Regions from separate parts of the Arthrobacter sp. TJ-265 genome, predicted to be linked through region 2. Evidence: riboswitches for the same ligand, from Rfam matches in the RefSeq annotation. Region 2 holds a riboswitch; each other region holds the start of a gene.

Region 1 (4,269 bases), on a different contig from region 2:
GAGGGTCTTGTTCCCCTTGGCGTTGTTGCATCTCAGGCAGCAGGCCACGAGGTTCTCCCAGGTGTCGCCGCCGCCCCTCGACCTCGGCATCACGTGGTCGATGGTGGACGCCGCCTTCCCGCAGTAGGCGCACAGGTGGTTGTCACGGCGCAGTACTCCTCGCCTCGTCGCCGCGAAGTCCTGGCGATAGGGGACCTTCACGTATCTGTTGAGCAGGATCACCGAGGGCCTTCCGAAGACGTCCGCAGGACCGACCACCGGGTCGTCGTCCTCTGCCACGACGCTCGCCTTCCCCGTCAGGACAAGGACCAGCGCCCGGCGGAAGGTGACGACCGCCAGCGGTTCATATCCTGCATTCAGAACGAGAGTGCGCATGCGCCTTGCCCCATTGCTGACCTGGTCCCGCAACCGGTTGCTGTCCCGGGCATCGGGAGAAGTGCTTCGGATGGACACTGCAAGGGTAAGCCGCACCCGGCCGTCCGCGGAACGCCGGGCCGGCGATGTGCGGGCTCCTGCTTCTGCTACCTCCGGTGGGAGCCGAACGGCAGGAGGACCGGCACGTGTGCCGGTCCTCCTGCATCCACAGCCGTTCGGGTCAGCCGCCCACGCGGATGTACACGCCGCCGGAGCCGAGCTCGGCCGGAGCGATGACCGTGGTGTTGCCGTTGAATCCGCCGTGGACGGCCTGGCCGCCGCCGATGTACACCGCGATGTGGGCCTTGCCCATGCCGCCGTCGGCGTAGTAGATCAGGTCACCGGGGATGGCCTCGCCGGCACTCACCGTGCGGCCGAGGGACAGGTACCCGGCCGGCCAGCCGTGGAAGTTGATCCCGGCCGCGGCGAGGGAGTTGCTTGCGAGGCGCGTGCAGTCCTGCATGACGCCGAGCTGGCCCTTGGCCGCGGCGGCGATGGTCGCTGCCACACCGGAGGAGGGTGCGGGCGCCGGAGCCGGTGCCGGTGCCGGTGCGGGTGCGGGCGCCGGAGCACCCGCCGCCGCGCGTGTCTCCGCGACGGGCGCGGCCGGCGCTTCGATCGGGGCTGCCACAGCGGGAGCCATGATTGCAGCAGGTGCTGCGACAGCAGGCGCCACGGCCACGGGGGCTTCGACAACCGGCGCCTCAGCGACGGGTGCCTCGACGACGGGAGCCTCGACGACGGGAGCCTCGACAGGAGCCTTCTCGACGACGGGGGCCTTCTCGACGACGACCGGCTTGGCCTTCACCTTGACCGGGGTCATGGCGAAGGACACGACGGTCTTGTCCGAGGCGACGACGGGCGCGCGGGAGGAGGTCAGGGCCACGGTGGACGCCCGGACCTCACGCTGGGGCTGGAGGTCCGCCGCGTTGGCAGCGACCCCGCTGGTCAGGACGAGCCCGGAGGCCGCCGCGAAGACGGCCGCCTGTCGGCCCATCCCGCCCGCCTGGGTGGACACGGTCCGTGCGAGGACGGCGAAGGCCGCAGCGTTGCCGGCGTCGTCGCGGTGGCGGGCGGGGGCAGGGCGGAAGGACATGAGTGATGACATGAGGGTGTTCTCCGAGTGTGGGGGGGCTAGCGGACGCGGACGAAGCCGGCGCCGGGAAGGTCTGAGAGGTTGTGCAGGCCGGTGTTCATGCCGTTGAGGCCGCCACTGACGACCTGGCCGTTCCCGACGTAGATCGCGACATGGCCGCCCGTGATCACGAGGTCACCGGGAGCGGGCGATCCGACGACGGCGCCGAACTGGAAGAACTGGCCGGGAGCGAGGTCGCCCACGGACTTGCCGACCGAGCGCAGGGCCTTCTCGACCATGGCGGTGCAGTCCTGCGCGACGCCGATCTGCGAGTACGCCGAACCGACCAGGCCGGCGGCGACGCCGGAGGACGGGGCGGGAGCCGGCCTCCGGGCGGCGGGCACCGCAGCGACGGGGGCCGGCGCGCCCACGGCAGCGGGAGCGACGGCAGCGGGGGCTGCGACGACGGGAGCGACGGCAGCCGGGGCAGCGGGGGCCGGTGCGACCACGGCAACGGGGGCGACGGCGGCGGTCGGTGCCACCACGGGAGCAGCCTCGACCGGGGCGACGGCGGCAGCGGGCGGGGCCGGGACGGCGACCGGCGGAACCTCCACGGGAGCCTCCTCGATGGCCGGGGCCTCGACGGGCTTCGGGGCGGCCTCCACCTCGACGGCGACGCGGTCGAAGGACACCGTCGCCGTGGCCGGCACGGTGACCGCGGCCGTCACCACACGATCGATGCTCAGGGTCGCGGAGGACTGCACCTCGCGCTCTGCCCCTGCGGTCCCGTGGGCCGGCAGACCGGCGGTGAGGACGAGGCCTGACGCTGCGACGATGACGGCGGCCTGGCGACCGACGGATCCGGCATTGGATGCGACGGCGGCGGACAGACCGGTCAGCGGACTGATGTTCCGGGGCGCGCGGTGGCGGCCCGGCGAAGAGCTGATGGACACGTTGGAGACCTCTCCCAACGCCTGCGAGGTGAGCTGTCGGATTCGGATGGGAGTCACCCGGCCGCTGCGTGAACAGCGACTTAACCCCAAGGATCTCTTCTCAGAGACCCAGAATTGGTTCCCCCGCCTCTGCCATGCGATGGTGCGGACGAACCTCCGGCAATGGCAGAGCTAGGCGATTTGCAGGAGGGTGCTGGATCCAGAGCGAGCCCGGCACATTTCGAACGCTACAACACACCACGAGATATGTCACATTCCGATCACGGAACGGTGTGTTTCTGGTGACGAAGGTCTCGGGAGGCGGTCAGTCCCCGACGGAGACGAAGACGTGCGAGGCGACCTCGGGCGGCAGTTCGAGGGCACCTTCGACACCGGGGACGCGCACGGAGACGTACCCTCCCACCGATTCGAGACTGAGCCGTGCGCCCGGGCGCAGCCCGCCCTCGTCGAGCTGGGTGAGGAGTTCGGGGTCCACCTGGATGGGTTCGGCGAGGCGCGCGAGCGTGACCAGGCTGCCGGGCGTGTAAGTGGCCATCGCGGACAGCAGCGTGACCACGCCGTCCGTGAACAGCTCCGATTCCACGCCGCCGATGGCCGCCAGGCCGGGGATCGGGTTGCCGTAGGGAGAGTCCGAGGGCTTGCCGAGGAGCTCGTACAGTCGGCGCTCCACGCGCTCGCTCATGACGTGCTCCCAGCGGCATGCCTCGTCGTGCACGTATGCCCAGTCGAGTCCGATCACGTCGCTCAGGAGGCGCTCCGCGAGACGGTGCTTCCTCATCACGCCGGTGGCGCGGCGCCGGCCGGTCTCGGTGAGCTCGAGGTGCCTGTCACCGGAGACGACCACGAGGCCGTCGCGTTCCATCCGGCCGATGGTCTGGGACACGGTGGGGCCGGAGTGGCGCAGCCGCTCGGCGATGCGCGCACGGAGCGCGACGATGTTCTCTTCCTCGAGCTCAAGGATGGTCCGCAGGTACATCTCGGTGGTGTCGATGAGGTCCGTCATGCGGTTCAGCTCCTTGGTGCGGTGCGGGTGCGCGGCTGGACTGCCTCACGCCGGTGAGGGGTGCGGCCATCGGCCCGGTTCCGCCCCACGCCTCCCAAGGTTAACGCATGGCATCACGGGCCCGGCAATCCTGGGGCCGGCCGTGCCCGGGCTGCCGAAGCGTCCTCCCCGGGGGCGTTAACAAATGGAGGGCCATCGGCCGCTGGGGCAGAATTGAGGTCTGCACCCCCGTCCCAGAGTTGGAGCCCCCTTGAGCGAATCATCCCGCATCCCCGCACACCTCCTCCCCTCGGACGGCCGCTTCGGTGCAGGTCCGTCGAAGGTCCGGAGCGGTCAGGTCGACGCCCTCGTCGCGGCCGGCACCTCCCTCCTGGGGACCTCCCACCGCCAGGCCCCGGTCCGCGACCTCGTGGGGCGCGTCCGCGAAGGGCTCCGCGCCTTCTTCGCCGCCCCCGACGGGTACGAGGTGGTCCTCGGTGTGGGCGGCTCGACGGCCTTCTGGGACGTCGCCACGTTCGGGCTCGTCGACCGGAGGGCCCAGCACCTCTCCTTCGGGGAGTTCGGTTCCAAGTTCGCGTCCGCCACGAACAAGGCACCGTTCCTCGACGCCTCCAGCGTCCTCACGAGTGAGCCGGGCACCCGGCCGGAGGCGACGGCGGAGGCCGGCGTCGATTTCTATGCCTGGCCGCAGAACGAGACCTCCACCGGCGTTGCAGCACCCGTCCGGCGGGTCGAGGGCGCCGACGACGGAGCCCTCGTCGTCGTCGATGCCACCTCCGCAGCGGGCGGGCTCGACGTCGACGTCTCCCAGGCGGACGTCTACT
Region 2 (4,269 bases):
GGGTGGAGAACGATTCGGTCGATCTGGAACCCGTGTTGAGGGATGCTGTGGTTACGTCACTGCCATTCCAGCCGGTGTGCCGGGAGGATTGCCAGGGTCTCTGCTCCGAATGCGGAGCACGGCTCAATGACGATCCTGACCACCACCATGAAGTTTTGGATCCTCGCTGGTCAGCCCTCGCCGGGCTGACGGGCACCGCCGCCGAGCAGAACGCGGCACCCAAGTCAGAGTCAGACGAGAAGGAAGAGAGTTAGCCGTGGCTGTCCCGAAACGGAAAATGTCCCGCGCGAATACCCGCGCACGCCGGTCCCAGTGGAAGGCAACCGCCCCCAAGCTGGTCAAGACCCTCGAGAACGGCCGCGTCACCTACAGCCTCGCCCACCAGGCCAAGGTTGTCACCGACTCCGCCGGCACCCCGCTGTTCCTCGAGTACAAGGGCCGCAAGGTAGCCGACGTCTGACAACGGACCCGCGCCGCAGGGCAGGCCTCGAGCCTGCCGGCGCCCGTCCGATGCTGGATCGGTTGATGCAGTTGTGAAGAATACGGAAGACCTCACGAAGCGTCTCGGTGTCGATATCGATGCCGGGACGCTTCGTCTTGCCCTCACGCACCGCTCCTACGCCTACGAGAAGGGCGGGATCCCGACGAACGAGCGCCTGGAGTTCCTCGGCGACTCGGTGCTCGGGCTGGCGGTCACCGACGCGCTGTACCGGGACCACCCGGATCTGTCCGAGGGGGACCTCGCCAAGAGGCGCTCAGCCGTCGTCAGCACGAAGGCACTCGCGGGGGTGGCCCGCACCCTGGACCTCGGCAGCTACGTGCTGCTGGGCCAGGGGGAGAAGCTGACGAACGGGCGGGACAAGGCCTCGATCCTGGCGGACACCATGGAGGCCGTCATCGGGGCCGCCTACCTCAGCCACGGCATCGAGACGGCCCGCGCCATGGTCATGCGGCTCATCGGACCGCTGTTGCGCGATGCGGCGGTGCTCGGTGAGGGGACCGACTGGAAGACCCGCATCCAGGAGACCGCGGCCGCCCGGCGGCTCGGGACGATCGACTACCGGGTCGACGGGACGGGACCCGATCACGCCCGGACGTTCACGGCCCGCCTGCTGATCGGTGGCATCGAGTACGGCTCCGGGTGCGGGAACTCCAAGAAGGAAGCCGAGCAGGCGGCCGCGGCCGAGTCCTGGAAGACGCTCGCGGTGCCCCTGGACCCCCTACCGCCCGGCGGCCCCGCCGACAGCACCGGCACCACTGCGGTGCCCGACGGACCCTGAGTGCCTGAACTCCCCGAGGTCGAGGTCGTCCGACGCGGCCTCGCACGCTGGGTGGCGGGCCGCACCATCGGATCCGTGGATGTCCTGGATCCCCGATCCCTCCGGCGGCACGTCGACGGCGTCGAGGACTTCGTGGGCACCCTCGAGGGTGCCCGCGTCAGCGACGTCGTGCGCCGGGGCAAGTTCCTGTGGATGATCCTCGAGGACGCGGCCCGGCCCGGTGATCGCCCGCACGTCGCATTGATGGCGCACCTCGGGATGAGCGGGCAACTCCTCGTCGAGGAACCCGACGCCCCCCTCGAGAAGCACCTGAAGGTCCGCCTCGCGCTCTCCCCGGCGGTCGACGACGACGGCGCCGCCCTGCCGGGCGAGCTGCGGTTCGTCGACCAGCGGATCTTCGGCGGGATGTTCGTCGCGGAGCTGGAGCCGACACCGGACGGCCTGCCCGGCGGGCTCGGCGCCTCCGACCTGCCACTCGTTCCCCACCAGGCCGCGCACATCGCGCGCGATCCCCTCGACCCCGGCTTCTCCACGGATGCCTTCCACGAACGCCTCCGCGGGCGCAGGACGGGCCTGAAACGGGCCCTGCTCGACCAGGGGCTCATCTCCGGGATCGGCAACATCTACGCGGACGAGGCGCTCTGGGCGGCCGGATTCCACTACGCGCGCCCCACGGACACCATGCGCCGGCCCGATACCCGGCGCATCGTCCACGCCGTCACCTCCGTGATGGAACGGGCGCTGGCGGCCGGTGGCACCAGCTTCGACTCCCTGTACGTCAACGTGAACGGTGCATCGGGCTACTTCGCGCGCGATCTGGAGACCTACGGGCGGGAGGGCCGGCCATGCCGCCGCTGCGCGTCCGAGGGGCGGACCACGCTGCTGCGCCGCGAATCGTTCATGAACAGGTCGTCCTACCTGTGCCCGATCTGCCAGCCGCGCCCGCGCAATGCACGGTTCTAATCCGTTAGGCAGAAAAAGGTGATATTCGCCTCGTGATCTAAATGTGACAACAGGGGTTACCAACCGGTACGGTTAGTCTCGCGTCCGATCCACAACGGATGGGCGCCCATCCTCACACTGCCTAACCCTGTCGATGAGGACGGACCGTTCGCACTACACATTCGACAGGGGCGGGGGAACCACTAGCGGACCCGATCACGGGTCCTAGGGGTAAAGACACGCGCAGACCAGCGCTGGGGGCGATGGTCTGTAGCAAGCGTGTCCGGATGTCCCATCCGAACCCGACAGCTAACTTCGCAGGCATTGGGAAAGGCATCAACATGTCCAAGAGCACTTTCGCGCGCCACCGGGCCGTCCCCACGCGCATCAACCCCTTCATCACGGCATCCCGCGCCGTCTCCGCAAGCGCCTCCGTCGCCGGCAAGCCTGCCGCCGCCGTCGCCGTCGCTTCGGGCATCATGTTCGGCGCATCGCTTCCCGCGAACGCCGCAGGCGAGATCAGCACCCAGCCGGCCGCAGCCTCCACTGCTGCCGCAGGCACCCACACCGTGCAGGCCGGCGACACCCTCGGGTCCATCGCGGCGATGCACGGCCTGAGCGTCGACAGCCTGTTCGCCGCCAACGGACTCGGCTCCGCCTCGGTGATCTACCCCGGCCAGTCGATCTCCCTCGGCGGTTCCGCTGCTCCCGCGCAGTACTCCGTGCAGTCGGCATCGATCGTCGCCGTGCCTGCTGCGGCCCCCACTGCAGTGCCCGCCGCGGCGCCTGCCGCTGCTCCGGCAGCGACCCCCGCGGTCAGCTTCCAGTCCACCCCGTCGATCACCCCTGTGGGTAACGGCGGCGTCGTCGGAGCGGCGATGCAGGGTGTCGGCTCGGGCTACGTGTACGGCGGGACCTCCTTCGGTGCCTGGGACTGCTCGGCCTTCGTGCAGTGGGCCTACGCCCAGAACGGCGTCAACCTGCCGCGCACCACCTGGGCCCAGTTCGCTGCCATGACGCCCACCAGCAACCCCCAGCCGGGTGACCTGGTGAGCCAGAACGGTGGCAGCCACGTGGGGATCTACCTCGGCAACGGCCAGATGGTCAGCGCCCTGAACCCCTCGCAGGGCACCGTGGTCCACTCGGTCAACGCCATGTCCGTGGATGGTTACTACACCCGCTAACTGAGCCGCCGGCCGTACGGCCGGCGCCACCAGTGAGACGGTCGGAAGGACGGGATGCATCGCGCATCCCGTCCTTCTGAGTATCCGGTGGGAGCACGTCGTGCACGTGGGGTGGGTGGTCGACGGCGACACCCGCCACACCCGCGCACTCAGGCGGAGAGCCTCAGCGGTAGTACGCCGCCAGGCGCTCGAGCCCTTCATCGACGCTCACGGACGGGCGCCAGTCGAGCACGCTGCGCGTATCCCGCTGGTCGAACCAGTGCGCGGTCGAGAGCTGTTCCGCCAGGAAGCGGGTCATGGGAGGCTCATCCGTCCTGCCGAGCCGCAGCCAGGCCCGCTCGATCACGGATCCCGCGCCGCGAGCCAGTGCTCCCGGGACGGACCAGGCGGGTGGCTCCACGCCGCCGGCGCGGCAGATCCCGCCGAGCAGTTCGGCGATGGGACGGGGCTCGCCGTTGGTGACGACGAGGGCCCGGCCCTGCGCCGCATCCATGCGCCGCAGGCACGCGACGATGGCCGAGGCCGCATTGTCCACGTAGGTCGTGTCGATCAGGGCCGTGCCGCCGTCGAGCAGGGGCAGGCGTCCGTGCCGTGCGCGCTCGATCACGCGTTCCACCAGCTGGGTGTCGCCGGGGCCCCATACGATGTGCGGCCGCACCGCGGCGACGCGGAACGCCGGCGTCGAGCGACCCAGGGCGAGCAGCTCGGCCGCGGCCTTGGTCCGGGCGTAGTCCCCGCGTGCGTGTGCCGGGTCCGCGGGGCCGGCGGGAGCACCGACGAGCGAGGAGCCGGCGTGTGCCACGGACGGCGAGGACACGTGGACGACGTCGGCGACCCCGGCCGTACGGGCGGCGTCCAGCAGG
Region 3 (4,269 bases), on a different contig from region 2:
GTCGGACATCAGCTGGACGGAGGGCCGCGACGTGTGGTGGCACGACGTCGTCGACACCGCCTCACAGCACCACGAGCCGGAGGCGTTCGACGCCGAGACGCCGCTGTTCATCATGTACACGTCCGGGACCACAGGAAAGCCCAAAGGCCTGGTGCACACCTCGGGCGGGTACCTCACGCAGGCGTCCTGGAGTTTCGAGCACCTCTTCAGCAACCCCGACCCGGCCCTGCGGGAGCGGGACGTCCACTGGTGCACCGCCGATCTCGCGTGGGTCACCGCGCACACCTACGAGCTGTACGGGCCGCTCTCCAACGGCGCCACGCAGGTCCTCTACGAGGGCACGCCGAACACGCCCCATCCGGGACGCCACCTCGAGGTCATCGAACGCTACGGCGTCACGAGCTACTACACGGCGCCCACCCTGGTCCGCTCGCTCATGGGGTGGTTCCCGGACGGCGTCCCCGCCTCCCACGACCTCTCGAGCATCCGCGTGCTGGGCACGGTCGGCGAGGCGGTCAACCCCGAGGCGTGGCGCTGGTTCCGCCGGAACCTCGGCCGCGACGAGGTGCCCGTCGTCGACACCTGGTGGCAGTCCGAGACCGGCGCCACGGTGCTCTCCCCCAGCCCCACCGACGCGGACTTCAAGCCGGGCTGCGCTGCCCGCGCACTGCCCGGGGTCAGCACGCGCATCGTCGACGAGGAGGGCCACCCCGTCCCGCCGGGCGTGCATGGCCTGATCGTGGTGGACCGCCACGGCCCGGCCATGGCGCGCACCGTCTGGGGAGACCCGCAGCGGTATCTCGACTCCTACTGGCGGAGGTTCGCAGCGCAGGGCTGGTTCCTGGCCGGCGACGGCGCCCGGTACGACGACGACGGTGACACCTGGATCCTGGGCCGCGTGGACGACGTCATCAACGTCTCGGGTCATCGCCTGTCCACGATCGAGATCGAATCGGCGCTCGTGGCCCATCCCCTCGTCACCGAAGCCGGCGCATGCCCCGTGCCCGATCCCCTGACGGGCCATGCCATTGCGGCCTTCGTGGTCCTCGCCGCGGGTACGGATCCGGACACGGACGTCACCTCGACGCTCCGCGCCCACGTCGCGGCGGCGATCGGACCGATCGCGCGGCCGTCCGCCGTCGTCGTCGTGCCCGATGTGCCGAAGACGCGCTCCGGCAAGATCATGCGCCGTCTGCTCACACAGCTCTACGAGGGCTCGCCGCTCGGGGACACCACGTCCCTGCAGAACGAGGGGTGCATCGCGGGGATCCAGGACGTGCTGTCCCGCCGCTGACGCACCGTCCGGGAGCGGTCATTAAAAGAAGGAAGCGGCAGGGCCCCGTCCAAGCACCTGCCGCTTCCCGCGCGTGGTTCGTTCCGGTGTCAGCCAGCAACCCGGACGAAGGAGGCTCCCGGGAGGTCGGAGAGGGAGTGCTGCATGGTGAGGTTCGCCCCGTTCATGCCGCTGCTGATGACCTGGCCGCCGCCGGCGTAGATCGCGACGTGGCCGCCGGTGACGACGAGGTCACCCGGGGCAGGGGATGCCACCCTGGAGCCGAACTGCAGGAACTGCGAGGGGCCGAGGTCGCCGACGGGGATTCCTGCGGCGCGCAGTGCCTTCTCCGCGAGGATGGTGCAGTCCTGGACGGCACCGGAGGCGAGCTGGGACCGGGCGGAGGCCAGAAGGGTGCCGGCGGTACCACCGGAGGCTGCGACCGGGGTGATCTTGGCGGAGGCCAGGTACACGCCGGAGCCGGGAGCCGTGGAGGCGGGAGCCGGGGCGAAGGCCGCGGCCTGCTGGACAGGCGCAGCAGGAGCCACGACGGCCGCGGGCGCAGCCTGGGGAGCGGCCACGGGCACCGAGACCGTCCGGGCCGGGGCCGCAGCGGCGCCGCCCGTCGGGATGGTGATGGTGTCGCCCGGGAAGATGATCGATGCGACGGACAGGCCGTTCGCCGTGAGGACCGCGGTCAGGTCCACGCCGTAGCGTGCCGAGACGGCGCCCAGCGTGTCACCCGGGACGACGGTGTGCGTCGTCGGGGAGGCGACCGCTGTCTGCGCGGCGGGGGCAGCCTGTGCTGCGGGGGCTGCAACGACCGCGGGGGTCGTCGTCGCGCCCTGCTCGGTGTACTCACCGGCATGGGCGGTGCCCACGGCGCCGAGCGCGAGGCCCGAGGTGACGGCGGCGATGGCGACGGGGCGGCCTACGGCGGTGGTGTGGGCCCTGGCGGCGCGGGACAGGCCCTGCAGCGCGAGACTGCCGTCGACGTCGGCACGGTGGCGCGCTGAAGAAATGTTTCGTGACATGGTTCTATACCTCTCCCATGCCTGCGGGGTGAGCTGTCGGGTTCGGATGGGAGTCACCCGGCCGCGAACATCACCCGTGGGTGATGTGGTGCGACTTAACCCCGAGGGCGCCTGCAGGGTCTCCTGCGCGCCCGGTGGAACTAGTGGTTCCCCCGTCCCTGCCTTTCGTGGTTGCGAACGAGTCCGGGACGACGGCAGGGCTCGGCATTCCGTCCAGGAGCGCCCCACGGTCGCGGAAGCACATGTTGACCATACCCAACAGCAGTCACTTCTGTCACATTAGAGTAACGGGGGGTGAAGTGCTCCTCAGCCGCGCAGCGCCCGCCAGCGACGGAGGGCGAAGACCGTCCCGGCTGCACTGAGCGAGAGCAGCACCGCCTGCTGGATGTAGAACCAGTCCGTGGCCGCCGTTCCAAGGCCGCCCAGGGCCACAAGGATGCTGCTGGCCAGCGTGAGCGTCAGCGCGGCTCCGACGTACCAGAGCGTCTGCCACAGCTTGCGGTCCTGCGCCCGGCTTGCCGATCTCCATTCCTCCATCCCTCCAGCCTAGGTCGCCGCAACCCCTGCCTCACACGGGGACACATGGTTTGGTTCTGCACCGGCCCGGTGTCAGACTCGATCCGACCATCCCGAGCGGCTGAGAGATCTGGCTCACTGACGCCGCAGCAACCCTGGCCTCCGCGTTGCGCGGCGGCATGAGGGTGCTACTGCCAGAACGATGGAGGAACCCATGAGTGCAGCCACGGCAGCCTTCGGCATCGACGTCGCCCCCGAAATCCCCCTCGCAGCATCCGAACCCAGCAAGGCAGGTGCCTGATGGCAGAACGTTCCTTCGGTTTCCGCACGCGTGCACTCCACGCCGGCGGCACTCCCGACGCCACCCACGGGGCCCGGGCCGTCCCCATCTACCAGACGACCTCGTTCGTGTTCAAGGACACCAACGACGCCGCGAACCTCTTCGCCCTGCAGAAGTACGGCAACATCTACTCGCGGATCGGCAATCCGACGGTCGCGGCGTTCGAGGAGCGCATCGCCTCCCTCGAGGGCGGGATCGGGGCCGTGGCGACGGCGTCGGGCATGAGCGCGGAGTTCATCACCTTCGCGGCGCTCTGCCAGGCCGGGGACCACATCGTCGCCGCCTCCCAGCTGTACGGCGGCACGGTCACCCAGCTCGACGTCACCCTGCGCCGGTTCGGCATCGAGACCACCTTCGTCCCCGGGACGGACCCCGCGGACTACGCGGCCGCCCTCCGGGACAACACCAAGGCGGTCTACGCCGAGGTGATCGCGAACCCCTCCGGCGAGATCGCCGACCTCGCAGGCCTCGCGAAGGTCGCCCACGACGCCGGCATCCCGTTCATCGTCGACTCCACGCTGAGCACGCCCTACCTGGTGCGCCCCATCGAGCACGGCGCGGACATCGTCATCCATTCGGCCACCAAATTCATCGGCGGGCACGGCACCACGCTCGGCGGCGTGATCGTGGAGAGCGGCCGCTTCGACTGGGGCAACGGCAAATTCCCCATGATGACCGAACCCGTGCCCTCCTATGGCAACATCCAGTGGTGGGCGAACTTCGGGGAATACGGGTTCCTGACCAAGCTGCGCACCGAGCAGCTCCGCGACATCGGGCCCTCCCTCTCGCCGATGTCCGCGTTCCAGCTCCTCCAGGGGGTCGAGACCCTCGCGCAGCGCCTGGACGAACACCTCGAGAACGCCCTGGCCGTCGCGGAGTGGCTGCAGGCCGACCCGCGGGTGGAGTACGTCAACTACGCCGGGCTCCCCACCCACGCGCATCATGAGCGGGCGAAGACCTACCTTCCGCAGGGCCCCGGCTCCGTGTTCAGCTTCGGCATCAGGGGCGGGCGCAAGGCGGGACAGAAGTTCATCGAGTCCCTGCAGCTCGCCTCGCACCTCGCGAACGTGGGCGACTCCCGCACCCTCGTGATCCATCCGGGCTCG

The links. Region 2 has a riboswitch for cyclic di-AMP ahead of AC4D2E_RS04845 (C40 family peptidase). Riboswitches for the same ligand answer to the same signal wherever they lie in the genome.
Region 1: it holds a riboswitch for cyclic di-AMP, as region 2 does, so the genes downstream of both, AC4D2E_RS11350 (NlpC/P60 family protein) here and AC4D2E_RS04845 (C40 family peptidase) in region 2, are expected to answer to the same signal.
Region 3: it holds a riboswitch for cyclic di-AMP, as region 2 does, so the genes downstream of both, AC4D2E_RS12840 (C40 family peptidase) here and AC4D2E_RS04845 (C40 family peptidase) in region 2, are expected to answer to the same signal.

The regions. Positions count from the first base shown of each region.
Region 1 covers NZ_JBZCND010000002.1:600,723-604,991, forward strand. The annotation lists gene AC4D2E_RS11340 (HNH endonuclease) at 1-375, opposite strand, end outside; gene AC4D2E_RS11345 (NlpC/P60 family protein) at 596-1,522, opposite strand; gene AC4D2E_RS11350 (NlpC/P60 family protein) at 1,549-2,442, opposite strand; cyclic di-AMP (ydaO/yuaA leader) riboswitch at 2,447-2,614, opposite strand; gene AC4D2E_RS11355 (iron-dependent transcriptional repressor DtxR) at 2,747-3,445, opposite strand; gene serC (phosphoserine transaminase) at 3,696-4,269, shown strand, end outside.
Region 2 covers NZ_JBZCND010000001.1:1,007,708-1,011,976, forward strand. The annotation lists gene AC4D2E_RS04825 (YceD family protein) at 1-254, shown strand, start outside; gene rpmF (50S ribosomal protein L32) at 257-460, shown strand; gene rnc (ribonuclease III) at 534-1,280, shown strand; gene mutM (bifunctional DNA-formamidopyrimidine glycosylase/DNA-(apurinic or apyrimidinic site) lyase) at 1,281-2,243, shown strand; cyclic di-AMP (ydaO/yuaA leader) riboswitch at 2,354-2,561, shown strand; gene AC4D2E_RS04845 (C40 family peptidase) at 2,564-3,406, shown strand; gene AC4D2E_RS04850 (NAD-dependent epimerase/dehydratase family protein) at 3,570-4,269, opposite strand, start outside.
Region 3 covers NZ_JBZCND010000003.1:246,191-250,459, reverse strand. The annotation lists gene acs (acetate--CoA ligase) at 1-1,294, shown strand, start outside; gene AC4D2E_RS12840 (C40 family peptidase) at 1,384-2,307, opposite strand; cyclic di-AMP (ydaO/yuaA leader) riboswitch at 2,313-2,493, opposite strand; gene AC4D2E_RS12835 (hypothetical protein) at 2,614-2,844, opposite strand; SAM riboswitch class I at 2,929-3,032, shown strand; gene AC4D2E_RS12830 (O-acetylhomoserine aminocarboxypropyltransferase/cysteine synthase family protein) at 3,124-4,269, shown strand, end outside.